2 regions of the Lysinibacillus sp. Y5S-8 genome follow, and region 2 is predicted to be linked to the other one. Evidence: a T-box and tRNA genes for the amino acid it is inferred to sense, from the RefSeq annotation. Region 2 holds a T-box; the other holds one or more tRNA genes.

Region 1 (14,814 bases), 1.3 Mb from region 2:
CAGCCTTAACGGGTTGCTGCTTTTTTTATATAACGTCTGAAATTTTGACTTGCGATACCATGCACTTCTTCGGCTGAAAAACGTGAGCGTAGTGCCTCTACTAAATTTTGTGCTTCTCCTGCATGCGCTAAGCCTTTGACAGTCCTATCAATCCCATCGAAATCTGAACCTAATCCTATGTGCTCGACACCTACTAATTTTGCTAAATGCTCCACATGATCCACTAAATGTTCTAGTGTTGCATCTTTACCAATGAAGGGTGGGAAGTAAACTACATGGATATGTCCCCCATGTTCTACAAGCGCCTTTGCTTGGGCATCCGTTAAATTACGTGGGTGGTCACATAGTGCACGTGCATTACTATGACTTGCAAGAATATGCTTCGCTAAAGGCAACACGTCCCAAAAGCTTTGTTCATTCAGATGAGAGACATCAATAATAAGATCTCGCTCATTTAGTAATTGTATAACTTCTTGACCAAACGGCTTCAATCCTAGACTTGCATCCTGTTCAGCTCCATGTGCAACAGCATTTTCTTCATTCCATGTTAAGCCCACTAATTTTACACCAGCATCTAGTACGGCTGTCAGTTTTGTTAAATCATCACCAATGGCATTGCAGCCCTCTAAGCTTAAAATAGCTCCTATCTCATGTGGAGCTATTCGGTCTAACTGCGCCCAATCTGTTATATGCACCATGCCCTCTGTTTGTAAAACATGGGTATGAAATGCTTCAATTTGGCGCATGACCTCAAGAAATTGCAGATTTTGTGGGATTTCTGGGTCAATAAAGATGGCGAATACTTGAGCCTCTATTTGCCCTAATTGCAGTCTTTTTTGATTGGTATGAAGACGCTCATCCTCTGCAAAATTTGCCGTTTCAAGAGTTGTTAATTTTAAAAGCGCATCACAATGTAAATCAATAATCTTCATATCCTCACCTCTACAGCTATTATACTGCTTTCACGAGGAAAAACTGACTAAATTTTATCTTGCGGTGTATCGGAAGAGCCAAATTCCTCAAGTTCAATAAAATCATCAGATCTTGGTGTTGAAGATAGTACATCTTCTTCCACTGGTCGTAAATTTTCTTCTTTCTGTTCTGCATGCTCCACACATGTCAGAGCTTGTGGCATAGCCTCTAAACGTCCTAATGGAATGTCTTCACCACAGACCACACATTTACCATATGTTCCGTCTGCCATTGCTTGAAGAGCTTTTTTAATTTCCTCCGCATTGTCGCCAAGATGCTCATCCATAGCCATTTCTGTTAGCTGATCCGTTAAATCACTCGCATTATCAGCAGGATGATTATCATAATTAGATAGCTCTGTCGCTTGGGGACGCTCTGATTCCTCTAATCGTTGTTCAATTTCTTGCAATTCTTGCTCTAGTTGTCTTTTTAATTGTTGCATTACTTGTTGATCCAAAAAAATCTCCTCCTCATGCCTTCATTTTTTCCTAATTTACGATTTCTAAAACATGTCAGCATAAGGAAGACCTATTTATTTACTCGTGTAAGCTATAATTGCATCATGTAAAAATTGTGCAGTTCCCATTGTACCTCGCTCATCATAATAAGCCGTAAATCGTTCGTCAGCTATATACATTTGTGCAAGTCCTGCATGGGCCTCTTGAGAATATTCATTCCATGTATAGCTTAGCCAGCGTTTATGCAATTCTGCCACTTCCATCGCAATGTCACTTGTAGGATTCCCAAGCTCCATAGCCTCTGCTAACCGCTCAAACATTTGCTGTTCTAGCTCTTGCATCGCCTGATATTGTTGCTCTGTCATATTCATAAGCTTAGCATTCGAAGCATCCACTGTGCCTTCTCCATATTTCGCACGAATTTCTTGTCCGTATTGCTTTTCATTATCTTCGATTAACCTTTCTTTAAAACCTTTAAATTTTTCTTCATTGGACATCGGTTGTTCCCCCTCAATGGATTGTATTGTTTTTTCTACCGTCTGTAAGATTGTTACAAGCTGTTCCTGGCGTTGAAGCAAAGCTGCTCTATGTGTTTTTAGCGCCTCTGCATGTTGAAAATTTGGCGCCTTAATAATCGCTTGAATCGTCGCAAGTTTCATATCTAATGCACGATAAAATAAAATCTGCTGTAGCATATCGACCTCCAATTGGCCATAGAATCGATACCCTGCCTCATTTGTTCTGGCTGGCTTCAGCAACCCAATTTCATCATAATAACGCAATGTTCTCGTGCTAACACCCGACAATTGAGCAAGCTCCTGAATGGAATATTCCATGTGCTCACCTCCTCTAATGCTACTGTAAACTTTGACGCAACGTTAAGGTCAAGACAAAATAAAAAATATTAATCGAACTATAATCATCCTTTCAGAATATATAATTCCATAAAAATCTATAATCCGAGTTTTTATAAGCCGATATGAATAATAAATAATTCACAGGAACGTGATAGGATGAAGTGTCCAAATTGTCACCATGAGAATCATACAAGACAAGTACTAACTACTTTACCTTCTCCATCCCTCTTTACAGTATGCTTGACCAATTTGAAGGATGGATTGCTAAGCCACTTTCAGCAAATGAAGTTCATGCTGTTGCGAATGTTTATGAAAACAGTCAACTATCTATTATTGAAACAGAATCCATTAACGAAGCAGACGCTATACTAGCTGGTCAATTCGTGTAAGCATTCCGTCTGTATTATGAGATGGCACTCAATGAGGGTGATTTTTATTGGATTGCTGATATGCTTACACCTAGCAGTTCAGCTTATCAAGAATTAGAGAAATATAGTAATGAAATTGCATATTACTTCTATTTAAAACAACGGGGTATTAGATGTACAATTTTCAAATGGTCAATACTATGTGGATATGAACGAAACGGGTGATTTTTATGATGCACAAGAAAATTATCAATTCTATGATTGCTATAAGACCTATACTGTTACAATAGATGATTATGGTGCTTTTAATATTGCCCATATTACTATTCACTAATAAGGTCTTTTACAATCGTAAAATAAGCAAGGAAAAAATAAACTATCGCGAGATACTCTTATTTCGCAATAGTTCGTTTCTTCTGCATTGTTTTGGTAGTTTAAAAATGATCCAGCTATCTTACTGTTCATTGATTCGCATATTTCCCATGCCACACTATGTGATGATAATTCTTTTTATCTGTGTCACCCTCTGTATTAATAAACAACACCCTCGCATGTTCGTCTAGCTGTAGGTCGAGTATTAAATCTTTGTAGTGTTCATTAGTCATTAATTCATAAAAGCAACCAAACGGAGCCGCTCCTGATTCTCCTGCTATAATACGTGAGTCTGAAGCCAATGGATTTGCAAGAACGCGCATTCCTGTTGCTGCTATTTCTTCTTCACAGGAGATGCTTATTTTTATATGGGCTTTTAAGAGTCGCCAAGCCTGTGGATTAGGTTCACCGCAAGCAAGGCCCGCCATTATGGTTTTCATCTCTCCACCAACAGTTACATATTGCTCAGTACCTGCCTTAAAGCTCTCATAATAACAATTAGCAACATGTGGCTCAACTAACACAAATGTAATATCCTGCTCATAATATTGTTGTAAAAAAGCTACTACTGCCCCTGCAAATGACCCAACACCAGCTTGTAAAAATACATGTGTCGGAGCTTGCTGCATCTGTTCAACGATTTCATGTACAAGTGTTGTGTAGCCTTGCATAATCCATAATGGTATTTCTTCGTAGCCATCCCACATCGTATCCTGAATCAGGACCCAGCCATTTTCTTGTGCTAGCTGCGAGGTATAACGCACGGTTTCATCATAATTCATTGTCGTTATTTCAGCATAGGCTCCTTCTTTTTTAATATGCTGTAAACGTTCATCGGCACTGCCAGCTGGCATATATATTCGCGCTTGATACCCCAGTTCACGAGCCGCCCATGCCACACCACGACCATGGTTACCATCTGTTGTTGAAATAAAGGTTAAATTACCTATCTGCGCTTTTACTTCTGATGATTTTAATTGTTCAAACGATAGTTCCTCTATATTTTTCTGGAGTCTATTGGCAACATACTGCGCAATTGCATAAACTCCGCCTAATACTTTAAATGCGTTTAAGCCAAATCGATAGGATTCGTCTTTTACCAAGATTTTTTCTATACCCATCCATGAAGCAAGTGAATCAAGATGATGGAGAGGTGTCTTTTCAAATTGCTCATATGTACGTAGAAATTGCCCCACTTTCTTTACTTGTTCCAATGTAAAATATGGCAGTAAAGCTGTTCCGTCATTTGCTTTATCCAGCTGATTGTGCACCCACTTTAATTTTTCATTCATTCCTATCCCTCCTTTATCATTAGCTTAGTCCATCTAGCTTCAAAATACAAAATTATACAATACAGAACTTACATTTGTCTAAGTTCCTTGTTATGCGTTTATGATCCCCTACGGAAAAGGGAGAAAAATTTCTTAACTTCCTATATAATTAACAAGCCTTCACAGATTCGATGTTCTGTGAAGGCTTCATTTTTATAGTAACTATGTTATCAAATCAATTAAAAAGTGCAGTAGATGTAATTCATCTACTGCACTTAGTATGACCCGTACGGGATTCGAACCCGTGTTACCGCCGTGAAAGGGCGGTGTCTTAACCACTTGACCAACGGGCCAATGGCGGAGAAGGAGGGATTTGAACCCTCGCGCCGGTTACCCGACCTACACCCTTAGCAGGGGCGCCTCTTCAGCCTCTTGAGTACTTCCCCACATAAAAATGGCTCCGAAGGCAGGACTCGAACCTGCGACAACCTGATTAACAGTCAGGTGCTACTACCAACTGAGCTACTTCGGAATAATGATGGGCCTAAATGGACTCGAACCATCGACCTCACGCTTATCAGGCGTGCGCTCTAACCAGCTGAGCTATAGGCCCTTGGAGCGGGTGATGGGAATCGAACCCACGACATCAGCTTGGAAGGCTGAGGTTTTACCATTAAACTACACCCGCATAAATGGTGGGTCAGGACGGAATCGAACCGCCGACACTTAGAGCTTCAATCTAATGCTCTACCAACTGAGCTACTGACCCATTTCGTCCATGCTAAGCTTATTTTCTTTTGCTTATCATATCTTCTTATGAAAATAATGGCGGTCCCGACCGGGATCGAACCGGCGATCTCCTGCGTGACAGGCAGGCATGTTAACCGCTACACCACGGGACCATTTGGTTGCGGGGGCCGGATTTGAACCAACGACCTTCGGGTTATGAGCCCGACGAGCTACCACTGCTCCACCCCGCGATAATTTTATACTGTTTCGAGTTTTTAAAGCACCATTTATAAAGATTTAAAACTGGAGGAGGTAGAGGGATTCGAACCCCCGCGCGGTGTTACCCGCCTGTCGGTTTTCAAGACCGATCCCTTCAGCCAGACTTGGGTATACCTCCGTTGCATTATATAAATGGTGGACCTTGCAGGACTCGAACCTGCGACCGGACGGTTATGAGCCGTCTGCTCTAACCAACTGAGCTAAAGGTCCTTTAAGATGGCGGCAGAGGGGATCGAACCCCCGACCTTACGGGTATGAACCGTACGCTCTAGCCAGCTGAGCTACGCCGCCAGGATCTTTATACTGGTTAATTTATTATGGTGGAGCCTAGCGGGATCGAACCGCTGACCTCCTGCGTGCAAGGCAGGCGCTCTCCCAGCTGAGCTAAGGCCCCATAATTTCTTTGGAAATGGTCGGGAAGACAGGATTCGAACCTGCGACCCCTTGGTCCCAAACCAAGTGCTCTACCAAGCTGAGCTACTTCCCGTTCTTTTTTGGCGCGCCCGACAGGAGTCGAACCCATAACCTTCTGATCCGTAGTCAGACGCTCTATCCAATTGAGCTACGGGCGCATTAAAAATGGTGCCGAGGACCGGAATCGAACCGGTACGGTAGTCACCTACCGCAGGATTTTAAGTCCTGTGCGTCTGCCAGTTCCGCCACCCCGGCACATTTGGAGCGGAAGACGAGGTTCGAACTCGCGACCCCCACCTTGGCAAGGTGGTGTTCTACCACTGAACTACTTCCGCATGTGCATAAGTTTTTTTATCTGGCAATGAAATAATGGTGCGGGTGAAGGGAGTCGAACCCCCACGCCTTGCGGCGCTAGATCCTAAGTCTAGTGCGTCTGCCAATTCCGCCACACCCGCTTATTATTATTAAAAATGGTGAGCCATGAAGGACTCGAACCTTCGACCCTCTGATTAAAAGTCAGATGCTCTACCAACTGAGCTAATGGCTCTAAAAAATGGTGCCGGCTATAGGAATCGAACCCACGACCTACTGATTACAAGTCAGTTGCTCTACCTGCTGAGCTAAACCGGCATATGGTGGAGGATGACGGGCTCGAACCGCCGACCCTCTGCTTGTAAGGCAGATGCTCTCCCAGCTGAGCTAATCCTCCTGGGTACTATGCCTAGCGACGTCCTACTCTCACAGGGGGAAGCCCCCAACTACCATCGGCGCTAAAGAGCTTAACTTCCGTGTTCGGTATGGGAACGGGTGTGACCTCTTTGCCATCATCACTAGACTTGCACTTGATTGTGCTGGCTTCTGCGTTCTTAGCAGAAGTTTCTTTATGTATCTTGTTTTGAAGTTGTTTACCTGTCCTTCAAGACAAGAATTATTGTATAACGTTTTCTCACATTGTGCAATACTTTTTTATAAAAAAAAGAAATTATTACTTTTTGAAGTTATTTTTGCTAAGTAAGAGAAAATATTGCCCTGCAAAATATTATAACAATTGTTGTTTCAAAAGAAAACAATTATTTTATTTCACCTATTTTCTTAGCTTATAATCTATTTCTAAACAAGGAAAGGGTATAGAAAACCCTTCACTTGTTGTTTCATTAAATAGTTAAAAGCTCTTGTTTCAATCTTAGAATTTCTTCAAATGTTGTGGAAGCTCCAAAAGATAGTCTAAAAAATTGGCGTGCTGCTTCCAAAGAGTAACCCATTGATAAAATAGCTTTCGTTCCAGATTCACTATGAATATCACATGCACTACCCGTCGAAATACAGATTCCTGCCTCATTTAACTTTAAAAGAACATATTGCCCCTCTATTTTATCCATCATTACGCCACAAATATTAGGCAATTGTTGGTTACATTCTATTAATTGGCATGTTTCAGGCAAATTGTTCTTCAAAAATCTTCTTAAAGTCTCATAATGTTGTCTTTCATATTGATAGTTTTCAATTGCTGCCGCAAAGGCTACAATTGCTGGTGTATCTAATGTGCCTCCTCTTAAACCCCTCTCATGAGTTACACCCGGTGTTAAGGCAGGTACTCGGAGCGCAGGATTCAGATAGACAGCACCACACCCCTTTGGCCCACCTATTTTATGAGCTGAGATTGTAATGGCATCTACTCCACTTGGTATAGCGAGCTTCCCAAATGATTGTACACAGTCAATATGACTGAAAACATCAGATTTTTTAGCCATCTCTATTATTTTCTCTACAGGCTGAATAGCGCCAATTTCAGAATTGACATGTTGAATTGTAATCAAAGCCGTATCTTTGCGGATTGCTTGCTGTAATTGTTCAAGGTCAATCCATCCATCCATCTGTAAAGGCAATTTTGTCACTATAAAACCCATTTTCTCAAGCGTATTCAACGCTGCATGCACAGACGTATGCTCAGCTTGAGATGAAATAATGTGTTTTCCTTTTTTAGAGGCCAGCGCTAATGACAAGATAGCCAGGATATTTCCTTCTGTCCCGCTCCCTGTAAAAATAATACCGTCACTATTTACGCCTAAAGCAGTGGCTACAACCTCTCTTGATTGCTGGACAAAATAATAGGCTTGTCCTCCTAAATCATGAAGACTTGCACTATTTCCATAATAACGCTGTGCTACCTCTACATAAGCTGCAAGAGCCTCCTTCGTCATCGGTGATGTCGCAGCATAATCCATATAAATCATTGTCTTCTCCCTCTCTAGTTCATCAAGTCTTGTTTTCTTTTTTATTTTATGTAAAGATAAGTGTCAAGACAACTGTAAAGAGGGTATAACTATGGATGTAAAGACAGATGTCCTTATAATCGGCAGTGGAATTGCTGCACTTCAAGCTGCTTTACTGCTCGAAGAACATTTTCAAGTACAAATTGTTACAAAATCATCTCTTTATATGAGTAGTTCTTATCGTGCACAAGGTGGCATCGCTGCTGTTACAAGTGAGAAAGATCATATTGAACACCACATTGCTGATACATTGAAAGCTGGAGAATATCATCACGAGAAAAAACATGTTACTACACTCATAGAAGATGGCACTAAAATCATGCAGAAATATTTAAAGACTGGTCTCCCTATCGATCGTCATGTTGATGGAAAACCGGCTCTAGGACTCGAAGGGGCACATAGTCATCATCGTATTCTACATGCAGGTGGTGATCGTACTGGTCAAATTTTCATAGATTACTTACTTCATAAACTTTCACCTAAAACAAAGGTGAATTGCTATGAAATGGCTTATGAGCTTTTACGGAATACAGATGGTGGCTGCATAGGCGCACTTACCAAAGGACAAAAAGGCATTACACGCTATTTGGCCCATCATGTCATTTTAGCGACAGGTGGTGCAGGTGCACTCTATTCAAGCACATCTAATTATCCAACCAATACAGGTGACGGCATCGCGTTAGCATTTCGCGCAGGTGCTGCCATCAGTGATATGGAATTTATGCAGTTCCACCCTAGTCTGCTTTGGTGTGAAAATGAGGCGAAGGGATTAGTTTCCGAAGCTGTTCGAGGTGCTGGTGGCATCTTTGTCGATGCACAGCGTCAGCCCATTATGACAGGCTTACATGCCCAACTTGACTTAGCACCAAGACATATTACGGCACTTGCACTTTTTAAAAAACGTGCTGCTGGTGAGGAGACGTTTATTGATATTACTAACATTCAAAATTTTGAAGTGAAATTCCCAACAATTGCTCAGCTTTGCTATGACAATCAAGTTTATTTACAAGATGGCTTAATTCCTGTAGCTCCAGGAAGTCATTTCTTAATGGGGGGCGTTATTGCTGATGACAAAGGAAGAACCACTATACCTAATCTATATGCAGTGGGGGAAGTTGCCTGTACAGGTGTCCATGGTGCGAACCGTTTAGCAAGTAACTCCCTATTGGAAGGTATTACGTTTGGGCAAAGAATGGCTCAGTTCATCATTCAACATGGTTGCCATCAAAAAAATTTCACACATAACCACCATCAATGTGCTGAAATAATGCCATCTTTATTTAGCAAACAGCAGTTACAGCAATACATGATGCAGTTTTTAGGCATCGTGCGAAACGTTAATGACTTGCAGCATTTTATTCAGCAATTACCCTCCTTACAATCACTTCTTTATACGAATCTAAAGGGTCTAGAACAAGCTGAATTGGAACTATTTATGATGCATGTTGTCGCAACATTAATGGCACATGCTGCAATTACACGAACGGAAACGCGTGGTGCTCACATTCGTACGGATAAATTAGAAATGGACGTACACTGGGCAAGTCGTTGGATTATTTTTTCGCAAGGCCAAATGAAAGTGAGGAACTCATTGTATGAATATCATCAAACTCGAGGAAATGCTCAAGCAATTTTTTAATGAGGATTTAGGTGATGGGGATTTATCGAGTGAATATATCTTTTCAGCTGAACAGCAGGGATCTTTTTCTTTTTACGCTAAAGAAAATGGGGTTTTCTGCGGGGCGCTCATTATTGAGTATGGCTTTCACTTACTCGATCGATCAATAAAAATCCAACTTCTAAAAAAAGATGGAGAGACAGTAAAGACCGGTGATGTGCTTGCTGTGGTAAAGGGACCCTTACAAAAATTATTAATAGGTGAGCGCGTTATATTAAATCTTATTCAGCGTATGTCCGCTATTGCGACAGCGACCCATCATGCCGTTCGAGAAACATCTGGTACGCATGCGAAAATATGTGATACGCGTAAGACCATGCCTGGATTGCGTATGTTGGATAAATATGCTGTTAGAATCGGTGGTGGCTTTAATCATCGTAATGGCCTGTATGATGCCATCATGCTAAAGGATAACCACATTGCCTTTGCTGGTAGCATTACAAAAGCTGTTCAGGCTGCTAGAGCAAAAGTCGGTCATACTGTAAAAATCGAAGTGGAAATTGAAACAAAGGACCAGCTAGAAGAAGCCATCATTGCTGGAGCAGATATTATTATGTTTGATAACCGTAGTCCAGAAGAAATACGAGCATGGCTTCCCACTGTCCCTTCTTCTATTGTGACAGAGGCATCAGGAGGCATCACACTTGAAAATTTAAAGGCCTATGCACAATCAGGTGTTCAGTTTATTTCACTTGGTTCATTAACGCATTCCGTTAAAGCCTTTGACATTAGTGCACTCGTTCAAATGAAAGGAGATCATTCCCTTGTCCATAACTAGTTTATTACAACAAACGACACTACTTCCAGAGCATTACCGGGCATTATCCGTAAAGGAAATGGAATCTCGTATTTTATCAATAAAGCAAAAATTAGGACCTAAACTATTTATACCAGGACATCATTATCAAAAAGATGAAGTCATTCAATTTGCTGATGCAACTGGTGATTCCCTACAGTTAGCTCAATTATCTGCCGCTAACAAGGAAGCTGAACATATTGTATTTTGCGGCGTGCATTTTATGGCGGAAACTGCTGATATGCTGACAACGAAGCAGCAACATGTCTATTTACCAGATATGCGTGCAGGTTGTTCAATGGCTGATATGGCTGATATTTATCAAACAGAACAAGCATGGCCGATTCTTCAGCAACTCTTTGGTGATACAATTATCCCGCTAACTTATGTCAATTCGACTGCTGCCATTAAAGCCTTTACGGGAAGACATGGTGGTGCCTGTGTCACTTCATCGAATGCTAAAGAGCTTGTTCAATGGGCATTTACACAAAAACAGCGTATTTTCTTTTTACCTGACCAACATTTAGGAAGAAACACTGCCTATGATTTAGGTATTCCACTTAAAAATATGGCTGTTTGGAATCCCCATAAGAATATGCTTGAAACAAATGAGCCGCTTGAGAACATTCAGGTTATTCTATGGAAAGGTCATTGCTCTGTACATGAAGGATTTACGGTTCACCATACGGAGGTCGTTCGCAAAGAACATCCAACTATGCAAATTATTGTTCACCCTGAATGCAGTCGTGAAGTTGTAGCAGCTGCCGATGATGCAGGTTCCACAAAATACATCATTGAGACAATCAATCGTGCACCAAGCGGATCGGCATGGGCTATTGGAACAGAAATGAACCTTGTCAATCGCATAATGAAGCAGCATCCAGATAAACATATTATCTCTTTAAATGAAAATTTTTGTCCTTGCTTAACAATGAATCGCATTGACCTTCCCCATCTGTTATGGAGCTTAGAAAGCATTGAGCAGGGGCAACCACATAACCGTATCCAAGTAGATGAATATACTACAGCTGAAGCACTTAGCTCTCTCAAAAGAATGCTAGCACGAGGATAATTAGGTTGCTTTAAAAGCAGAGATGTTGTAAAAAAACGTCTCTGCTTTTTATGTTCATATAACATCTATTTTGAATAGCTTAAACAACTGCCATTTTCAAATGCATCATCATCGATCCAATCAAAGAATAACCATCTATTGCTGAAATTGACATGGCTTTATGCTCTATGCTACTGTCGATTTGGAGGTGAAAATAAATGGCTTTTCAATCGAAAAATATTTTTATCAATTTACCAGTGAAAGATCTAAACAAATCCATCAACTTCTTTAAGGAACTAGGTTTTGAGTTCAATCAACAATTTAGCGATGAGACTACAGCCTCAATGATTATTAGTGAAAATATCTTTGCATTAATGATGGTGGAAGAACGATTCAAAGGGTTTAGTAAGAAGGAAATTACAAATACTGCTACGTCTGCAGAAGCAATTTTATGTCTATCTGCTGAAAATCGAGAGCAAGTAGATCAATTAGTAAATAAGGCACTGGCCTCCGGTGGTAAATCTTATAGTGAACCCCAAGACCATGGGTTTATGTATGGCTGGGGATTTCAGGATGTAGATGGGCATATCTGGGAAGTAGTTTATATGGATGAAAATGCATTGAATCAAGAGTAATATTTATATCTATGAATATGAAAAAACAGTAGATGCATGTGCATCTACTGTTTTTTAGTATGACCCGTACGGGATTCGAACCCGTGTTACCGCCGTGAAAGGGCGGTGTCTTAACCACTTGACCAACGGGCCAATGGCGGAGAAGGAGGGATTTGAACCCTCGCGCCGGTTACCCGACCTACACCCTTAGCAGGGGCGCCTCTTCAGCCTCTTGAGTACTTCCCCACATAAAAATGGCTCCGAAGGCAGGACTCGAACCTGCGACAACCTGATTAACAGTCAGGTGCTACTACCAACTGAGCTACTTCGGAATAATGATGGGCCTAAATGGACTCGAACCATCGACCTCACGCTTATCAGGCGTGCGCTCTAACCAGCTGAGCTATAGGCCCTTGGAGCGGGTGATGGGAATCGAACCCACGACATCAGCTTGGAAGGCTGAGGTTTTACCATTAAACTACACCCGCATAAATGGTGGGTCAGGACGGAATCGAACCGCCGACACTTAGAGCTTCAATCTAATGCTCTACCAACTGAGCTACTGACCCATTTCGTCCATGCTAAGCTTATTTTCTTTTGCTTATCATATCTTCTTATGAAAATAATGGCGGTCCCGACCGGGATCGAACCGGCGATCTCCTGCGTGACAGGCAGGCATGTTAACCGCTACACCACGGGACCATTTGGTTGCGGGGGCCGGATTTGAACCAACGACCTTCGGGTTATGAGCCCGACGAGCTACCACTGCTCCACCCCGCGATAATTTTATACTGTTTCGAGTTTTTAAAGCACCATTTATAAAGATTTAAAACTGGAGGAGGTAGAGGGATTCGAACCCCCGCGCGGTGTTACCCGCCTGTCGGTTTTCAAGACCGATCCCTTCAGCCAGACTTGGGTATACCTCCGTTGCATTATATAAATGGTGGACCTTGCAGGACTCGAACCTGCGACCGGACGGTTATGAGCCGTCTGCTCTAACCAACTGAGCTAAAGGTCCTTTAAGATGGCGGCAGAGGGGATCGAACCCCCGACCTTACGGGTATGAACCGTACGCTCTAGCCAGCTGAGCTACGCCGCCAGGATCTTTATACTGGTTAATTTATTATGGTGGAGCCTAGCGGGATCGAACCGCTGACCTCCTGCGTGCAAGGCAGGCGCTCTCCCAGCTGAGCTAAGGCCCCATAATTTCTTTGGAAATGGTCGGGAAGACAGGATTCGAACCTGCGACCCCTTGGTCCCAAACCAAGTGCTCTACCAAGCTGAGCTACTTCCCGTTCTTTTTTGGCGCGCCCGACAGGAGTCGAACCCATAACCTTCTGATCCGTAGTCAGACGCTCTATCCAATTGAGCTACGGGCGCATTAAAAATGGTGCCGAGGACCGGAATCGAACCGGTACGGTAGTCACCTACCGCAGGATTTTAAGTCCTGTGCGTCTGCCAGTTCCGCCACCCCGGCACATTTGGAGCGGAAGACGAGGTTCGAACTCGCGACCCCCACCTTGGCAAGGTGGTGTTCTACCACTGAACTACTTCCGCATGTGCATAAGTTTTTTTATCTGGCAATGAAATAATGGTGCGGGTGAAGGGAGTCGAACCCCCACGCCTTGCGGCGCTAGATCCTAAGTCTAGTGCGTCTGCCAATTCCGCCACACCCGCTTATTATTATTAAAAATGGTGAGCCATGAAGGACTCGAACCTTCGACCCTCTGATTAAAAGTCAGATGCTCTACCAACTGAGCTAATGGCTCTAAAAAATGGTGCCGGCTATAGGAATCGAACCCACGACCTACTGATTACAAGTCAGTTGCTCTACCTGCTGAGCTAAACCGGCATATGGTGGAGGATGACGGGCTCGAACCGCCGACCCTCTGCTTGTAAGGCAGATGCTCTCCCAGCTGAGCTAATCCTCCTGGGTACTATGCCTAGCGACGTCCTACTCTCACAGGGGGAAGCCCCCAACTACCATCGGCGCTAAAGAGCTTAACTTCCGTGTTCGGTATGGGAACGGGTGTGACCTCTTTGCCATCATCACTAGACTTGCACATGGATGTGCTGGCTTCTGCGTTGCAACATGGATGTTGCGTTCTTAGCAGAAGTTCCTTTAATATCAGCTTCAAATAAATAGTGTCGTGAAGCTCTTTTTTTATTGAAAGTTTTGTTCTTTCAAAACTGGATAAACGGTTCATTGAATGGTTCAAACATTTTTGGTTAAGTCCTCGATCGATTAGTATTCGTCAGCTCCATGTGTCACCACACTTCCACCTCGAACCTATCTACCTCATCGTCTTTGAGGGATCTTACTTACTTGCGTAATGGGAAATCTCATCTTGAGGGGGGCTTCATGCTTAGATGCTTTCAGCACTTATCCCGTCCACACATAGCTACCCAGCGATGCCTTTGGCAAGACAACTGGTACACCAGCGGTGTGTCCATCCCGGTCCTCTCGTACTAAGGACAGCTCCTCTCAAATTTCCTACGCCCACGACGGATAGGGACCGAACTGTCTCACGACGTTCTGAACCCAGCTCGCGTACCGCTTTAATGGGCGAACAGCCCAACCCTTGGGACCGACTACAGCCCCAGGATGCGATGAGCCGACATCGAGGTGCCAAACCTCCCCGTCGATGTGGACTCTTGGGGGAGATAAGCCTGTTATCCCCG
Region 2 (14,814 bases):
GGATTTTGTCCCAGAATGGAAGTACATTTTGTAGGACAATTTCATAGCCAACAAAGCTTGCTAGCTCTAATTCCAGCATTTTCAACGCTACTTGTGTTTCTCTTGGCAATAAGGAGACATCTTGTAGAAGTGACATGTCACCCCCTACAATGGCTTTCAATTTTTCAAGTTGTGGTAAGTTCCCTACAGTTTTTATTACCACATCAAGAGGTTGACGAATCAAGTCACGAATATCTGTGTCCCCAAATTGTAATTTCTTCTGGTGGTTAAGCACAGTGCCATGACAAATTGGGCAAGGCATCATCTCTCTTGTTTCCTTCATTTGCTCCTTAATAATGGATTTTGAAATGACGATATAGCGACCGATGATAAAGTTAAAACCTTCCCATTTCTTCGAAGATTTTGTTGCCTTATCATAAAAGGACTTATCCCAATACCCATATAAAAATATATGTTTTTCTTCCTCAGTCATAGCATTGTAACTTTTACTAATATCTTGACCAAGTTCATTTTTAATTTCTTCAAAAAGAAATTCCAGCTTCGCATGTTGATAGTATTTTAAGACTTCCATAATATCTGGATGTAATAAACCATCCCAAAATGGCACGTTTTTATCTTGTACGACTAGATCAAAATCGAATTTGGAAATTTCCAATCTCCCTGAACAGCTTGGACAATGATTGTCTTGGCTATAGAAATCGAAGCTTCTTGTATCCTTATTCGTTGGGTGTGCAGCGACAATATGATTAATCAGACCACCCATTTCATACAAAAAACTATACTGACTATATAAATGTCTTTCCAAGTCGATTGCAATAACAGGCGCTATTTTATTGGATTCATAGTCACCGTAAATGAGACGTGCCATTGAAGATAAGCTTTTTAAAATGCCACCTTTATAAATATTTTCAGCCTTTTTAAAATAGCTTATAGGTTGGTCTTCTAAGTATTGAATACCATTTCTTGATGCGAGCGTAGACGCGATTTGTAATGGAGCTGTTTTTGTATGGTTAGCCTGATTATAATAGTCCTCATGACAAACTACCTCAAGATGTGTCACAGGCTCCTGCTGTCTTTTACCAAAGTCTACAATGAAATCAGAGCTCTCTAACATATAGGTATTATGCTCAATCATGATGATAGAGATAGCTTCATCCTCAAGGATGTCCCTTACACTATCAATAAATTGGTTTAAAATGTTTTGAGATAATCCTTTAGAAGGCTCATCAAAAATAAACAGTGTATGTGGATTTCGCGAGTTCGCAAATAATTCCGATACTAAATGCACACATTGGAATTCACCAGTCGACAGCGATTGTGTTTTTCTTTCCAGTGTCAAATAGCCTAGCCCTAGTTTAATTAGTAAGCTTAAACGTTTATGGGCGATATCTTCATGAGGAAGTTCATCAATAATGTCTTCAATCGAGCGTTGGAAAATAGCATCAATGTCCTCGCTATATTTGGTTAGTTTCTTTTTAATATCGAGGAAAGTTGCGACAGTGGATCGACTAGTAATGGACTGATTCCGATCCTGCCCGACCATCACTAGTTTGTCCTTTGGATAGCGTTTGACAAAATCTTTAGCGATACATTCATTCACAAGTGTTGATTTCCCACAGCCAGACTCCCCAGTAAAAGTAACAAGTCGGTTTTGCGGAATGGCTATTTCGTCCATTTGTATATTGCGGCAATATAAGTCTCGGAATTGATAAAAGGATGTTGGCTTTGATGGGTTTCGTTCCGAATAGATAGGCTGTGGTCGAGGAGATTCTTCCACGATTTTACCGCCGTATTTCCCACTCCCTGGTCCAAAGAATAGGTGCGTATTTGCCGTGTCTAGCACCGTATCTGAATGATCAATAAGCCAAATTTGGTTTTTAGTGCCCAACTGTTGGATTTGCTCTAAGATTTTTAGTAATGTATCGTGGTCAAGACCAACAGAAATTTCGTCGACAATAATGACCGTGTTTTCGCTAGTAGCCATGAATTCTGCTAAGTAAAGTCTTGTTAATTCTCCGCCCGACAATGTCCCCATAATACGATTTAATGTTAAATAGCCAATATTCATCTGGATAATATTTTGAAGAATATGTTGCTTCTCTTCACTTATATTTAATTCTTTTGATAAGGAATAGATGGTTTCGATACTGAAATTGTGAATATCAGAAATACTGTATGATTCATTCCATAAAGCTATTTTATGTTGCTCCACTTCAGGACTATAGCGTTTACCTGAGCATTTTTTACATTCTACATTTTTCGTCGTGCCACGTCCTTTACATGCAGGACACCAGCCTAATTCATTGTTAAAGGAAAACATCTCTGGAGAAAGTTGAAATTCATCCGCCAGTCGATTACGAATTTCTTTAAAAACACCCGTATGAGTACCAATCGTTGAACGGGGGTTGCTGGAAATAGAGGATTTTCCTAAAAAAAGTACGAGGGGCATATCCTCCATTTTGATGGCACTGAAGTTCGTTTCCATAATGTTTGGAAATAAATATTGATACTCCGCCTTAGGTAATAAAGAAACAAGACGTTTTTTGGATTCTTCCCCAATCGTTTGACAAAATGTCGTTTTCCCTGAGCCAGACAAACCGGCTATACCCAATGATTGATGTTCTGGTAAGACGACATCTAAACGGTTGATATTGTTGGCAATTAATTGATTGATCTTCATTTAGTTATCCTTCCATGTCTAGAAAATTAAAAGATTTGAGTGAAAATGAAAGAACACAATTCTTGCTACGGAATTGCGCTCTCCTTGTTATCGTTTGATTTGCATTAGGCTAGTACTTTTTCAAGCTGTGTGCTCATATTCGTCCAAGCATATGTTGCCCCTTCGATTGCCCCTTGACGAGCTTTTGTTTCTTCGCTAAAGCCACTTTGATCAAGATGCAGCTGAGTCGTGCCATCTGAACCTTGTGTTAATGTCCATGTAACAGTCGTTGTTTCGCCAGTACTTGTCCAAGTGTAAGATAATGTATGAGGCTCTTCTACTTCAAGCACCTCACAGTCTACAATGCCATCCCACCATTCATTTGGTTCAGCACGGAATTGAAATTTATGCCCAACGATTGGTTGGAAGTCATTATTCCAAATCCATTTTGCTAGCGTATCTGAATCGGTTAAAGCATGCCAAACCTGCTCCATTGAACTTGTAAATTTAAAATCTAATGATACATCTGGTTTCATTTTTTTTCCTCCAATAATAGATGTAATTTAGCGATTCTTTCTTTCCAAAATCCTTCATAAAACGATACCCAATCCTGTATTTCTTTCAACGGGGCCGCATTCAGCCGATACCTCGTCTCTCTACCTTCCTTGCGAGCAACGACAAGACCTGCATCTTTCAGGATGGCTAAATGTTTCGAAACGGCGGTACGCCCCATGTCAAATTGAGCGGTTAATTCGTGAAGCGGTAACTCATCTGCCTCTGCCAGTAAACGAATCAACTTTCGTCTTGTAGGGTCAGCAATGGCTACATAAACGTCACGCTCTTGATGATTATTATTCAAAACCACCACCCTTTCTAATAGGACACTAAATGGTGTCTTAATTATATGACACCATTTAGTGTCCAGTCAATGATTATTTTGGACAAAATGAGATGGATTCTATACCTATAAAGAAGAAACAGCCAAAATGCAAAAAAGTACAGAGGTGAGAGCCTTTGTACTTTTCGTTCATTATTATTTATTAGTATCTATTTCTTTAAATTTTTTATGCGAGCCATAAAAACCAGAGTATGTAGTAAGCCTATATGTTGACTCATTGTTTTCTCTATTACTGGAAATCGTTTATTTAAGAAACGCTCATTTGCCTAATCAACTTGTTTCAGTATATTTTCAATGCTTTGCCACTTTCAGAAATTCGTGATAACCATTAATCAATTTAGCTTCCCTAACCCTTGCGCTAGTCAGCTAACATATTGCTTTTCTTGATGAAGATTGGCAATCATTTTTAAACGATAAGGATTTGACAAAGCACTCAATACTAATAGTAATTCAATCCCATTTAAAGTATCTTTCCTATGTAATCATTTTATTACACACGACCATATACATTAAAAGGAAAAACCATGCTCATCACAAGAAAGGCTGTGGATTTACGCAAGTTCTAAAGGTAAAAATGCATAGTCTCCATCTCTTATAATTGGACATTTGCGCACAGCTATTGGCTGCTGGAAAAGAGGACCATCAATGACGGTTGTATGGAATTCTCCCCCCTCCCCGCACCGATCAATCTTACGAGCTTCTAGTTCCAATACATATTCAGGGGTAAGTATTCGCCCTAAATCATCCTCAGTCATTCCTAAGGATAAGTTGACCGTGACAATCATCGTGATAAATCCTAAGTTAATAAATTCATCGACTGCTTCGCGATGGTCCATTTCCCATAATGGCATACCTAGCTGTAATCCAGCGTTTTTTGTGACCTTATCATGCCAGCAGCCATGTGCAGGCATATCTAAGTCACCTGTCACTAATACTTCTGCCCCCTGCTGTTTTGCCTCTTCTAAAAGGTGCATAAATACACTTTCGTAGTCTGCCCAACTAGCTGCAGCCGTAAAGACAGGCAATCCGATCGAGTCAGCCTGCGCCTGGATAAGCTCAGGCGGCATGCCATGTGACCTTGAACGTTTCCCTTCTTCCTCTAGCATCACAAGCAGTCCTACCGCCTGACCTACCTGGGATGCTTTATATAAAGCTAAAGTACTGTCCTTTCCACCACTAAATGAGGCAATAAATGGACGATCTTGTGCATTCTGTTTCCAGCCTGTTGTATCTGTCATTCCCTTATCTCCTTCTAAAAAATAATCTGTTAGCATCCTTATCAAAAAATTGAGTTATAGTAGAATCATTTTTAATCTCTATATCCCCATTTCTTCAGGAAATTTTCAAGATATAACACCCCTTCATTTTATCATAAGTAGAATAAAAATCTGGCTAACTATGTTAAGGATTAGAGAGAGTAAGAACGGAGGGTCGCTATGAGTGATTATGTTATCAAATTAAGACAACTAGTTGGGACAATGCCTGTTATTTTAGTAGGTTCTACAGTAATTGTCTTAAATTAGACGAGAGAAGTTCTACTTCAATTTCGTGCTGATATCGAAATGTGGGGATTACCTAGAGGAGCAATGGAACCAGGGGAAACCCTTGAGGAAACAGCGAAGCGAGAGCTGTATGAAAAGACAGGATTGCATGCAAACAATCTTCAGTTTTTAACGATATTATCAGGTTATCAGGACTATTTTAAATATCCTAATGGGGATGAGGTATTCGGCGTAACGGCAGTCTTTTTAACTGATCAGACAGATGGATGGCGAAAGCTTAAAATTGGACTACTTCCCTGTAGATGCGTTGCCACCTAATATCATGAAGAAAGCAAAGGATTTAATCGATCACCACCTCATAACAACAAACAGCCTCCTAATTAAATAGGAGGCTGTTGTAGTCGTTATTAATAGGCTTGTGCAAACCAAACCGTATGTTTAGCTTCATTTCCACAGCCAATACATGTTGTTTTTGTTGTTGGTGGATTAAACGGAATATTACGAGATGTATATTTTGTTTCTTCCTTCACTTTTTCCTCGCATGCATCTTCTCCACACCAACCAGCTAGTACCCAGCCAGGAATTATACTGTTTGCTTTGGCTGCTTCAATATGCTGTTGTAATTGTGGTAATGAATCAATCATTGTATGTGTGTTTGCTTCACGGAACTGACGTGCTTTTTCGAGTAAGCGCGCTTGCATGGTTGTTAATTCTTCTTCAATGGCTGTGATAATCGTAGCTAAATCGATTGTCCGTTTTTCCTCTTCATCACGTGCTTTAAGTAAAGCTTGATTGTTGTCAAGATCACGAGGTCCTAATTCAATGCGAACTGGCACCCCTTTTAGCTCCCATTCATTGAACTTAAAGCCTGGTGATTGGTCCGAATCGTCAAGGCGTACGCGAATGCCCTTCGCTTTTAAAGCGACAAAAATTTCATCTAAATGCTCCATAATTTGAGGGTTCTTTTTCCATGGTCCCACTGGAATTAAAACAACTTGAGTTGGCGCGATGCGTGGAGGTAAAACAAGCCCCTGCTCATCACCATGCACCATAATTACCGAGCCGATTAAGCGCGTAGATGTCCCCCAAGATGTTGTGTGTACATACTCATGCTGGTTCGCTTTATTTAAATACTTAATGTTAAATGCTTCTGCAAATTTCGTACCTAAATAATGAGATGTACCAGCTTGCACAGCCTTGCCATTTTTCATCATCGCCTCAATCGAATACGTATCGACAGCACCTGCAAAACGTTCAGAAGGGGTTTTTTGTCCGTCATAGACTGGAATCGCTAGTACTTGTTCTACAACTTCTTTATAGATTTCAAGCATTTGCATCGTTTCTTGACGAGCATCCTCTTCATCCACGTGCGCTGTATGTCCTTCTTGCCATAAAAATTCAGATGTGCGAATAAAAGGAAGAGTTTTCTTTTCCCAACGGAAGACGTTTGCCCATTGATTAATCAAAACGGGTAGGTCACGGTAGCTTTTAATCCAATTGGAGTAAAGATGGCCAATCATCGTTTCAGACGTTGGACGTAGTGCCAGACGTTCTTCTAATTGTTCCCCTGCTGCCTCTGTTACCCAAGGTAGCTCAGGTGAGAATCCTTCGATATGATCCTTTTCTTTTTGGAAGAAAGACTCAGGAATAAGCATTGGGAAATAGGCATTACGATGCCCTGTCTCTTTAAAGCGACGATCCATTTCCTCTTGAATATGCTCCCAAATCTCATAGCCATCAGGTTTAAAGGCAATACAGCCACGAACAGGTGTATAATCCATTAAATCGGCTTTTTGGATAGTCTCAATATACCATTTCGAAAAATCTTCTAATTGTGTTGACATGTGATCTCCTCCAATTTTTGTTAAATCATTGTTGCCTCGGTGTAAGAAAAACAGTGTCATCTACCAGGGCGTTTAGCTTGTTTCAGCGAGCTGTTACTATCAAGCTGAATGAAAAAAGCACAAAGCTGTCCTCTGAATAAGGACGTCTTTGTGCTGGATAGACGTGGTACCACCTTGATTTAGCTTTAAGTAAAACTTAAAACCCTCTCACGTTTGGTAACGAAAACGAATCGGTTATGTTTGCATAACATCTCCGTGGTAGGTGTTCAGTAAAGAAGCGGTGATATAGCTCTCAGCAATTGCTATATTTTCTGTCTCACAATTCTTACTTACTTGGCCACATCATCAAATTAAATATTGTATAAACTGTTTGGCTTTATCCCACTTTAGCAAAATCATTCAGGAATAGCAATTCATAACTGGTCTATTTTGTCACAGAATTAACGATTAAATCTGTAAAATCATCTACAGACAATGGCTTACTGAAATAATAACCCTGCACATACTCACAGCCATGCTCACGAAGTACGTTCAATTCAGCTTCTTCCTCGACACCTTCAGCAACTACTTGAAGATTTAAAGCATGTGCTAAGGAAATCATAGCTGAAATCATCGCAATCCCTGATTTTTCAGGCACAATGTCACGGACAAAGGCACGGTCAATTTTAAGGACATCCACTGGGAATTTTTTTAAGTAGTTTAATGATGAATAGCCTGTCCCGAAATCGTCTAATGAAATCGTAATACCCAATGCCCGTAATTGCTTGATCGTATCAATTAAATCTTCCGTATAATCAAGCATACTCATTTCCGTAATTTCAATTTCTAATAAGTGTGGGTCAATACCTGTTTCTGCAATGACTTCACACACCATGTCCACAAAGCTACCTGTACTAATATGAATCGGAGAAATATTGACGGCTACGCGCAATGTTAAATTATGTGCTTCATTCCAAAAACGAGCTTGAGCACAGGCTTTATGTAATACCCAAACACCGATATCATTAATAAGCCCACATTCTTCTGCAAATGGAATAAAACGATCTGGTGGAATATGACCTAATTCAGGATCATACCAGCGTAGCAAGGCTTCCATGCCAATGACCGTATCTGTTTTTAAATCAATTTTAGGCTGGTAATGTAATTCTAAGCGGTCCTGTTTTAATGCTTGGTGTAATTTTGTTTCTAATAGAAGCCATTTATCGTTGGCTTCATCCATATTGTCACGGTATAAACGGTACTGATTTCCACGCGTAGATTTTGCTGCATACATGGCAATATCCGCATTTTTCAATAATTCTTCTACAGAGTTTGCATGATCTGGGAATATACTAATGCCGATACTGATGCTTGCATAAAATTCATAGGTATCGACGATGAAACTTTCATTGAAGACATTAATGATTTCTTTGGCCATTTCGTCAATGCGACTGACGTCATTTAAAATCATGACAAATTCATCACTATTGTGGCGATAGAATGAATTAGATGTATAATCAACATTTCGTAGACGATTCGACATTTCCACTAAAAACATATCGCCGATAATATGACCAAGCCCGTCGTTAATGTGTTTGAATCGATTCACATCAATGAAAAATAACGCAAATTTATCTCCTGTACGTCGAGATTGATGGAATTCATTTTCTAAACGCTGTTCTAGTTTACGACGATTTGGCAGTCCTGTTAATTCATCGTGATAAGCAATATGGGTAATTTTTTTTATGTCCTTTTGCGCTGTAATATCGACGCGAATGGCGATATATTGATAAGGCTTTCCCTTTTCATCAAGGAATGGGAAAATCGTTGTCTTTACCCAATATAAACTGCCATCTTTCGCACGATTGCACACCTCGCCATTCCACATATCACCATTACCTATTGTTCTCCACATCTCTCTAAAGAAAGATTTAGGATGGAAGCCCGAGTTAAGTAAACGGTGATCTTGACCTAATAATTCTTCACGCGTATACTTCGAAATTTTGCAAAAATGATCATTAACAAACGTAATTTTCCCGGTACGATCGGTAATCGCTACAATGATGGAACTATTCATGGCGGAAAAGATATCTTGTAATTCTTTTAGACTATAGTTCATTTGATTAATGCTATTAGGCGTGATATTCATCATTTTCATTCTCCGTTCATTAAAATATGAAGGGTTTGGTACTTTTGCTTTATCTTACAGCGAGGTATAAAGTTGTGGTATATCGCCCTTTTTTATGTAATTATATTATAGTCTTAGAAAAGCAGTTAATTCAACCCAAATATCAAAAACATCTAAAGCCCTATTTGATGATTTATGAGAAAATAGCCAAAAAATAGCGGTTATAAACACCCTAAATTTACCTAATTGTAAAGTTTTTCGATACTTTTGTACTATTGAAAGTGCTTTCTTTAGGCTATTTATCTATTAAATACAAATTTCAATTATGCTAGATAAAGAGAATGTAGCTATGTAAATTTTTTGTGAAAGCAAAAATACCTTACGAACCCACAGAGGTAATAAGGTATTTTACAAGTTAAGAAACCTCATATTCGATTGACTCTTCTGATGATTTTGCATATTGGTTATATGCATGTAACTGCTCTTGCGATAAATAATAGTGAAAATTAATAGGCTCTAGTCCGTGCTCCTCACATACTTGGCGGTAAAATTCATAACCCTCTCGATAATCTGTCACTCTTCTAACTTCCTTTCATGATTGCTACTAAATGTGTTTTTTTGTTTTTGTTATATAACAGTATTATTATTTTCTAAAAATATATAACAGAGTGTAATGCTTGTCAATAAATTATCTGAAATTTCTTTTATAAATCACAAAAGCCCGAACCATTGTATTTAGTATGGCTGGGCTTTTCATAAAATATTCACGTCGGCTTCCGTCATAACCACGTCCTTTAAATGCCTAATTGTTTTGCTTGCATGTTATAAGCAGACAGTTGTTGCTGTGATAACTGTAATACATAATAACGGAAAGAAATTGGCTCTAATCCATAACGCTCACACATTTCACAATAAAATTCATAGCCGTCTCGATACTTTGTCATTAAAAATTCCTCCTTGATTTGAAAACTGTTTTATAACAGTTGTTATTATTTTTATTTAATATATAACAGATTATGTAGCACGTCAAGAGGTTATGATAGAAAAAACATATAACAATAAAAGGAATTTGGCTCACATTTGTGCGCTCAAATCCCTCTATACTTACTTGCCATATGTTTATTTCATTATTTCTTGTATTTGCTCGATATGACGCTGCTCGTGTAAATAAACCATTTCAATCCATTGATCGAGTGGCAATGTACCTAAGGCTGGGTGCTTCACAGCATATTTTGTTAAAATTTCAGGTTCTTCAATTGTTTGTAAAAAAGCGAGAAAATTCATTCTTGTTGTGGCTAGTAAATCTAGCATCTCCTGAACGGTAAAAGGCTGATCTATTGGCTCCACAATAGTTGGTGCTTGAAATTTTTTTGTTCTATCCAAAACAACAAGCTGAACATTTTTTCTTGCAGGTGATGATTGTTCCTGGGCTTGTAATCCCCATGTAATGGCTTTTTTGGCTGCTTCCTCTACTAACACAAGATGATGACAGATTTGTGCTACACTCCAGCTTTGTGCATCTGGTTTGTCATTAAAGCTTGTATTGTCTAAGTTTTGAATCGTTTGAAGTAATTGCGCCCTTGTTGCGTCGAATTGTTCTTTTGCTACTAACATCATAAGTTAACCTCCTTCATTTGGCATACTACTATATTCGACAGAGAGGGGTAAAAATCATCTCTCGCGCACAATATTAAAGGGATTATTGTCTAAAACATGTTGTAGCTGCTCGTCCTCTATATGCGTATAAATTTGAGTCGTCGCTACACTTGAATGTCCTAAGATATGCTGTAAGCTCCGAATATCTGCACCAGCTTTATACATCATAGTCGCAGATGTATGACGCAACTTATGTGGTGTAAGTCGTTCCTTTTGAAGACCTGATTGTTGATTAATACGTTTCACGATTTTGGCCACGGTTTGGCGCGTAAAGCGTGTTCCTTTTTGTGAGACGAAAAGAGGCTCATCCCCGTCCCCCTTATAAGGCGTTTTCCCACTATTTTCATAATCTGCGAGTGCCTGCAAACAGCTATCGTTTAAGTAGACAGTACGCTCCTTATTGCCCTTCCCGACAACCGTTAAATAACGTCCTTGAATAGATGTTTTATTGAGCTGGCAAAGCTCCGTCACACGTATTCCTAAATTTAAGAAAAACATCATCATACAGTAATTTCTTGGTGATGCCTGATTTGTTGGTATTCCATCGATAAATTGAGTAGCCTCTTGAAGATTCATATAAATTGGTCTTTTTCGGCCAATTTTTGGTGTTTCTAATTCTTCTGCTGGATTTTCCTCGATAAGTCGACGTTTTCCTTTTAAGTACTTGAAAAAAGATTTTAATGTCGCCACTTTTCGTGCCCTCGAAGCAGCAGAATTTCCTCGCTGTACTTCACAGTACTCCATAAAGTAATAAAGATCCTCTAATGTAATATCACGAATTTCTTCTATTGTAATAGTGGCAATATCAATGGCTACTAAATTTTCTATATCCAGATCCTCCTGGATTGCTTTATGGAAACGGAAAAATAAGGTTAGGTCATATTCATATTCTTTTCTTGTGCGCTGTGATTTTCCTTTGATGGTCGTTAAATAAACTAGAAAATCCTTCATGAATTTCGGTTGCTTGATATTTTGCATGCTAATCACCTCTATTTGCTCTATTTTACCACGAAAAAACGTTCCCAAATATAAATTTGGGAACTTTATTGAAAAAAATGCCCTTTTTCACAATACAGAACAAATGTTCTTTTTAAGCAATAAAAAAATCCCCTTTTTTAAAAAAGAGGATTTCCTTTTAAATCTTTTGTGACAGTTGCAGGAAAATAGTCATAAAGTTCACGTTAAATGAATATTAAAATCTAGTATACTTCATCTTGCTTCAGCTTAAATGCTTGTCTTGCCCACCTTCTACTAAACCGTCAAAAAGGGCTATGTCTTATGGCAATATCGGTGTGATCAATATCAAGTAGGTAGCTTGAGCATTGTTTATTTACTTGAAAACAAAGCGTCAGCAGCCATTACGAGGAGTCGCAATTCGCTTGCCCTGTGAGACGCTTTGAAAAAATAGAAGATGGGTCACTCCATGTCGATTCGTCTCACAACATGCATGGTATTATTTTACAAAAACTGAATAAGCACCGTCTGCCTGTTTTGTTAGTGACCAGTTTGTCGATAACATTTGCTGAAGTCTTGCGACTGTCTCCTCATTACACGTTAAATGCTGGATACCTGTTTCTAACAGTTGGTAATCCTTCCCTTCTTCCAATTGGAAGCGAAGCTGCAATAAACGTTGGATGCCTGGCAATGTTACATACTTGATTCGATAATGGCCATGGTACGCTTCTAAGAATTGTTGTTCCCCTTCTTTATAAAGAGCCATTGTCTCATTAAATTCATAGTTTGGTACTTGTTCTTGCCAAGCTGATACATCCCCCGTACGTAAAGCGTGTAAGATCTCTTCTTCTGAAAAATTTAATTTAGATAGTTTATCTAATTCATAAGCTTGCATTAAATTAATGATGGTCATGATTGTTAGCTCCTTATATGTATTTATTCACAGTGTAACATGTTTTCACTACTACTTGAATTCGGAGGCGATCCATATGATGAATTTATATGATTCTAGTCTGTTTTTCGATGAAATGTTTGATGGCAATCAGCCGAAGCCTCATTATCAATCTTTTCATCATAAGCTATCCTTTTTTTCTCAGGAGCAACTTGAAGAAAAGTATCGACAAGCACAAGCAAGCTTTCTCAGACAAGGAATTACCTTTACGGTCTATGGAGCGCAAGATGGAACTGAGCGTACCATGCCCTTTGATTGTGTCCCCATTATTATTCCTCAAACGAAGTGGGCCATGATTGAGGCAGGCGTCAAACAGCGTGTGCAAGCCCTCAATTTATTTTTGCAGGATGTTTATGGGCAACAAAGGATTATTCGAGACGGTTTTATTCCAAGACAGCTTATTGAAAATAATCCGTATTTTACGGCAACAATGATGGGTTTCCAAGTACCGATTGCGAATCATATATTTTTAGCAGGGATTGATTTAATACGGGATGAAAAGGGTGATTATCATGTATTGGAAGATAATTTACGCAATCCTTCTGGCATTTCCTATGTCTTTGAAAATCGTGATGTCATGAAGGAAGTGTATCCTGAATTTTTCTCTAAGCATACCATCCAACCACTTGATAAACACATCGCTTATATGAAAAAAGCACTTCTTGTGCACCGCCCACCTTCCATGCAAGCAAAGAGAGAGCCTAAAGCCGTGCTACTAACAGCTGGCATGTACAATTCAGCTTATTACGATCATGTCTTTTTAGCCCAGCATTTAAATATACAGCTCGTAGAGGGTCGTGATTTAGTGGTACAGGATTTGAAAGTATATATGAAAACCATTTATGGTCTACAGCAAATTGATATTATTTATCGTCGTATTGATGATGATTTTTTAGATCCTGTTGTCTTTCGTGAGGATTCTTTATTAGGTGTTCCACATTTAATGGCAGCCTATCAAGCTGGTCATGTCGCCATCTTAAATGCTGTTGGCAACGGGGTTGCTGATGATAAAGCAATGTATGCCTATGTACCACAGATGATTCGGTATTACTTGCAGGAGGAGCCTATTTTACCGAATGTGAAAACCTATCATTTAGGAGATGATAAGCAACGAGCATGGGTGCTAGAACATATTCAAGAGCTAGTCATTAAGAATGTGAGTGCCTCTGGCGGCTATGATATGTTGATTGGCCCGCATGCTAGTGAGGAAGAAATTGCTTTGTTTAAGCAAAAAATTAGAAAGCAGCCATTTCAATATATTGCACAACCAACGATTAAATTGTCTAGAGCCCCTGCCTTTCAAAATGGACGATTCTATCCTTGTCATGTCGATTTACGAGTTTATGTCATGAAGGGTGAGGATTGTTACGTGTTGCCTGGCGGTTTATCTCGAGTGGCCCTACAAGAAGGATCACTTGTCGTAAATTCCTCACAAGGTGGTGGTGCTAAGGATACGTGGATACTAAAGGAGGAGTTGCAGCATGCTAAGTCGAGTAGCCGACGCGCTGTACTGGATGGCACGGTATAGTGAACGCACACAATCAAATGCACATATATTACAGGTACAGCTGTTGAATATGTTGGAGCAATCGGGGCAAGAACATGCTTATCTTGATCATTGGGAGGCTGTCTTAGCTATTTGTGCCTCTAAGGAGGAATATTTAGCGAATTACCCAGCCATACGTGTCAACCCATTGATTGACTATCTACTCTTTTCCGAGAAAAACGGCAATGCCCTCCACGTTACATTACGTGCCATACGAGAAAATGCACGGGTTATTCGTGATAGTATACCAACTGAGCTATGGGAAATACAAAATGCCTTTTATTTAACGAAGCAACAGGCCATACTGACAAGAGAACGTCCCATTCCACTTATTGAACTTCAAGCATTTTTACAGGAAGTAAGAAAAACTCTATGGATGGAGAACGGGTTAATCGAGAGCACGATGGATCGTGATCTTCCCTTTTATTTCATGCAGGTTGGTAAATGGCTTGAACGAGCAGAAAAAACGCTGCGGATGACGTTAAGTATAGTGGAACAACAGAAGCTGTCTGGCCTATCCCTGTTAGAGGATGATGGTAGCTTTTTATTGGCGCTTACAGCAGCAAGAGAGTCTTATATGCGGAAACATTGCCAGACGAATTTACTTGCGGTTATTCGCTATTTAGTACAGGATGAGCATTTCCCATGTTCTGTGATGTTTTGTCTAAAGAAAATAGAGGAAGCTATTACGGCGAT

The links. A T-box is a leader RNA that pairs with one kind of tRNA and senses whether it is charged. The one in region 2 lies ahead of proS (proline--tRNA ligase), so its partner is inferred to be a tRNA-Pro.
Region 1: it encodes a tRNA-Pro, which carries the amino acid that the T-box ahead of proS (proline--tRNA ligase) is inferred to sense. The anticodon was not compared.

The regions. Positions count from the first base shown of each region.
Region 1 is NZ_CP145889.1:3,618,076-3,632,889, forward strand. Features, by position in the region: gene V6670_RS17495 (dipeptidase) at 6-932, opposite strand; gene V6670_RS17500 (TraR/DksA C4-type zinc finger protein) at 980-1,429, opposite strand; gene V6670_RS17505 (MerR family transcriptional regulator) at 1,505-2,266, opposite strand; gene V6670_RS17510 (hypothetical protein) at 2,524-2,676, shown strand; gene V6670_RS17515 (hypothetical protein) at 2,858-2,989, shown strand; gene V6670_RS17520 (diaminopropionate ammonia-lyase) at 3,117-4,319, opposite strand; tRNA gene V6670_RS17525 (tRNA-Glu) at 4,580-4,651, opposite strand; tRNA gene V6670_RS17530 (tRNA-Ser) at 4,654-4,744, opposite strand; tRNA gene V6670_RS17535 (tRNA-Asn) at 4,754-4,830, opposite strand; tRNA gene V6670_RS17540 (tRNA-Ile) at 4,838-4,911, opposite strand; tRNA gene V6670_RS17545 (tRNA-Gly) at 4,913-4,986, opposite strand; tRNA gene V6670_RS17550 (tRNA-Phe) at 4,992-5,067, opposite strand; tRNA gene V6670_RS17555 (tRNA-Asp) at 5,125-5,200, opposite strand; tRNA gene V6670_RS17560 (tRNA-Met) at 5,204-5,278, opposite strand; tRNA gene V6670_RS17565 (tRNA-Ser) at 5,332-5,424, opposite strand; tRNA gene V6670_RS17570 (tRNA-Ile) at 5,440-5,516, opposite strand; tRNA gene V6670_RS17575 (tRNA-Met) at 5,524-5,597, opposite strand; tRNA gene V6670_RS17580 (tRNA-Ala) at 5,625-5,700, opposite strand; tRNA gene V6670_RS17585 (tRNA-Pro) at 5,717-5,793, opposite strand; tRNA gene V6670_RS17590 (tRNA-Arg) at 5,802-5,878, opposite strand; tRNA gene V6670_RS17595 (tRNA-Leu) at 5,887-5,975, opposite strand; tRNA gene V6670_RS17600 (tRNA-Gly) at 5,981-6,055, opposite strand; tRNA gene V6670_RS17605 (tRNA-Leu) at 6,091-6,175, opposite strand; tRNA gene V6670_RS17610 (tRNA-Lys) at 6,192-6,267, opposite strand; tRNA gene V6670_RS17615 (tRNA-Thr) at 6,275-6,350, opposite strand; tRNA gene V6670_RS17620 (tRNA-Val) at 6,354-6,429, opposite strand; rRNA gene rrf (5S ribosomal RNA) at 6,440-6,555, opposite strand; gene V6670_RS17630 (cysteine desulfurase family protein) at 6,875-7,945, opposite strand; gene nadB (L-aspartate oxidase) at 8,046-9,632, shown strand; gene nadC (carboxylating nicotinate-nucleotide diphosphorylase) at 9,589-10,449, shown strand; gene nadA (quinolinate synthase NadA) at 10,436-11,539, shown strand; gene V6670_RS17650 (VOC family protein) at 11,737-12,153, shown strand; tRNA gene V6670_RS17655 (tRNA-Glu) at 12,214-12,285, opposite strand; tRNA gene V6670_RS17660 (tRNA-Ser) at 12,288-12,378, opposite strand; tRNA gene V6670_RS17665 (tRNA-Asn) at 12,388-12,464, opposite strand; tRNA gene V6670_RS17670 (tRNA-Ile) at 12,472-12,545, opposite strand; tRNA gene V6670_RS17675 (tRNA-Gly) at 12,547-12,620, opposite strand; tRNA gene V6670_RS17680 (tRNA-Phe) at 12,626-12,701, opposite strand; tRNA gene V6670_RS17685 (tRNA-Asp) at 12,759-12,834, opposite strand; tRNA gene V6670_RS17690 (tRNA-Met) at 12,838-12,912, opposite strand; tRNA gene V6670_RS17695 (tRNA-Ser) at 12,966-13,058, opposite strand; tRNA gene V6670_RS17700 (tRNA-Ile) at 13,074-13,150, opposite strand; tRNA gene V6670_RS17705 (tRNA-Met) at 13,158-13,231, opposite strand; tRNA gene V6670_RS17710 (tRNA-Ala) at 13,259-13,334, opposite strand; tRNA gene V6670_RS17715 (tRNA-Pro) at 13,351-13,427, opposite strand; tRNA gene V6670_RS17720 (tRNA-Arg) at 13,436-13,512, opposite strand; tRNA gene V6670_RS17725 (tRNA-Leu) at 13,521-13,609, opposite strand; tRNA gene V6670_RS17730 (tRNA-Gly) at 13,615-13,689, opposite strand; tRNA gene V6670_RS17735 (tRNA-Leu) at 13,725-13,809, opposite strand; tRNA gene V6670_RS17740 (tRNA-Lys) at 13,826-13,901, opposite strand; tRNA gene V6670_RS17745 (tRNA-Thr) at 13,909-13,984, opposite strand; tRNA gene V6670_RS17750 (tRNA-Val) at 13,988-14,063, opposite strand; rRNA gene rrf (5S ribosomal RNA) at 14,074-14,189, opposite strand; rRNA gene V6670_RS17760 (23S ribosomal RNA) at 14,358-14,814, opposite strand, start outside.
Region 2 is NZ_CP145889.1:2,320,687-2,335,500, reverse strand. Features, by position in the region: gene V6670_RS11360 (ATP-binding cassette domain-containing protein) at 1-2,680, opposite strand, end outside; gene V6670_RS11355 (SRPBCC domain-containing protein) at 2,785-3,195, opposite strand; gene V6670_RS11350 (metalloregulator ArsR/SmtB family transcription factor) at 3,192-3,518, opposite strand; gene V6670_RS11345 (diphthine--ammonia ligase) at 4,109-4,795, opposite strand; partial or broken gene V6670_RS11340 (NUDIX hydrolase) at 4,994-5,447, shown strand; gene proS (proline--tRNA ligase) at 5,467-6,903, opposite strand; T-box leader at 7,039-7,258, opposite strand; gene V6670_RS11330 (EAL domain-containing protein) at 7,328-9,034, opposite strand; gene V6670_RS11325 (transcriptional regulator) at 9,426-9,587, opposite strand; gene V6670_RS11320 (hypothetical protein) at 9,805-9,954, opposite strand; gene V6670_RS11315 (DinB family protein) at 10,130-10,624, opposite strand; gene V6670_RS11310 (tyrosine recombinase XerC) at 10,682-11,644, opposite strand; gene V6670_RS11305 (hypothetical protein) at 12,120-12,533, opposite strand; gene V6670_RS11300 (circularly permuted type 2 ATP-grasp protein) at 12,610-14,100, shown strand; gene V6670_RS11295 (alpha-E domain-containing protein) at 14,054-14,814, shown strand, end outside.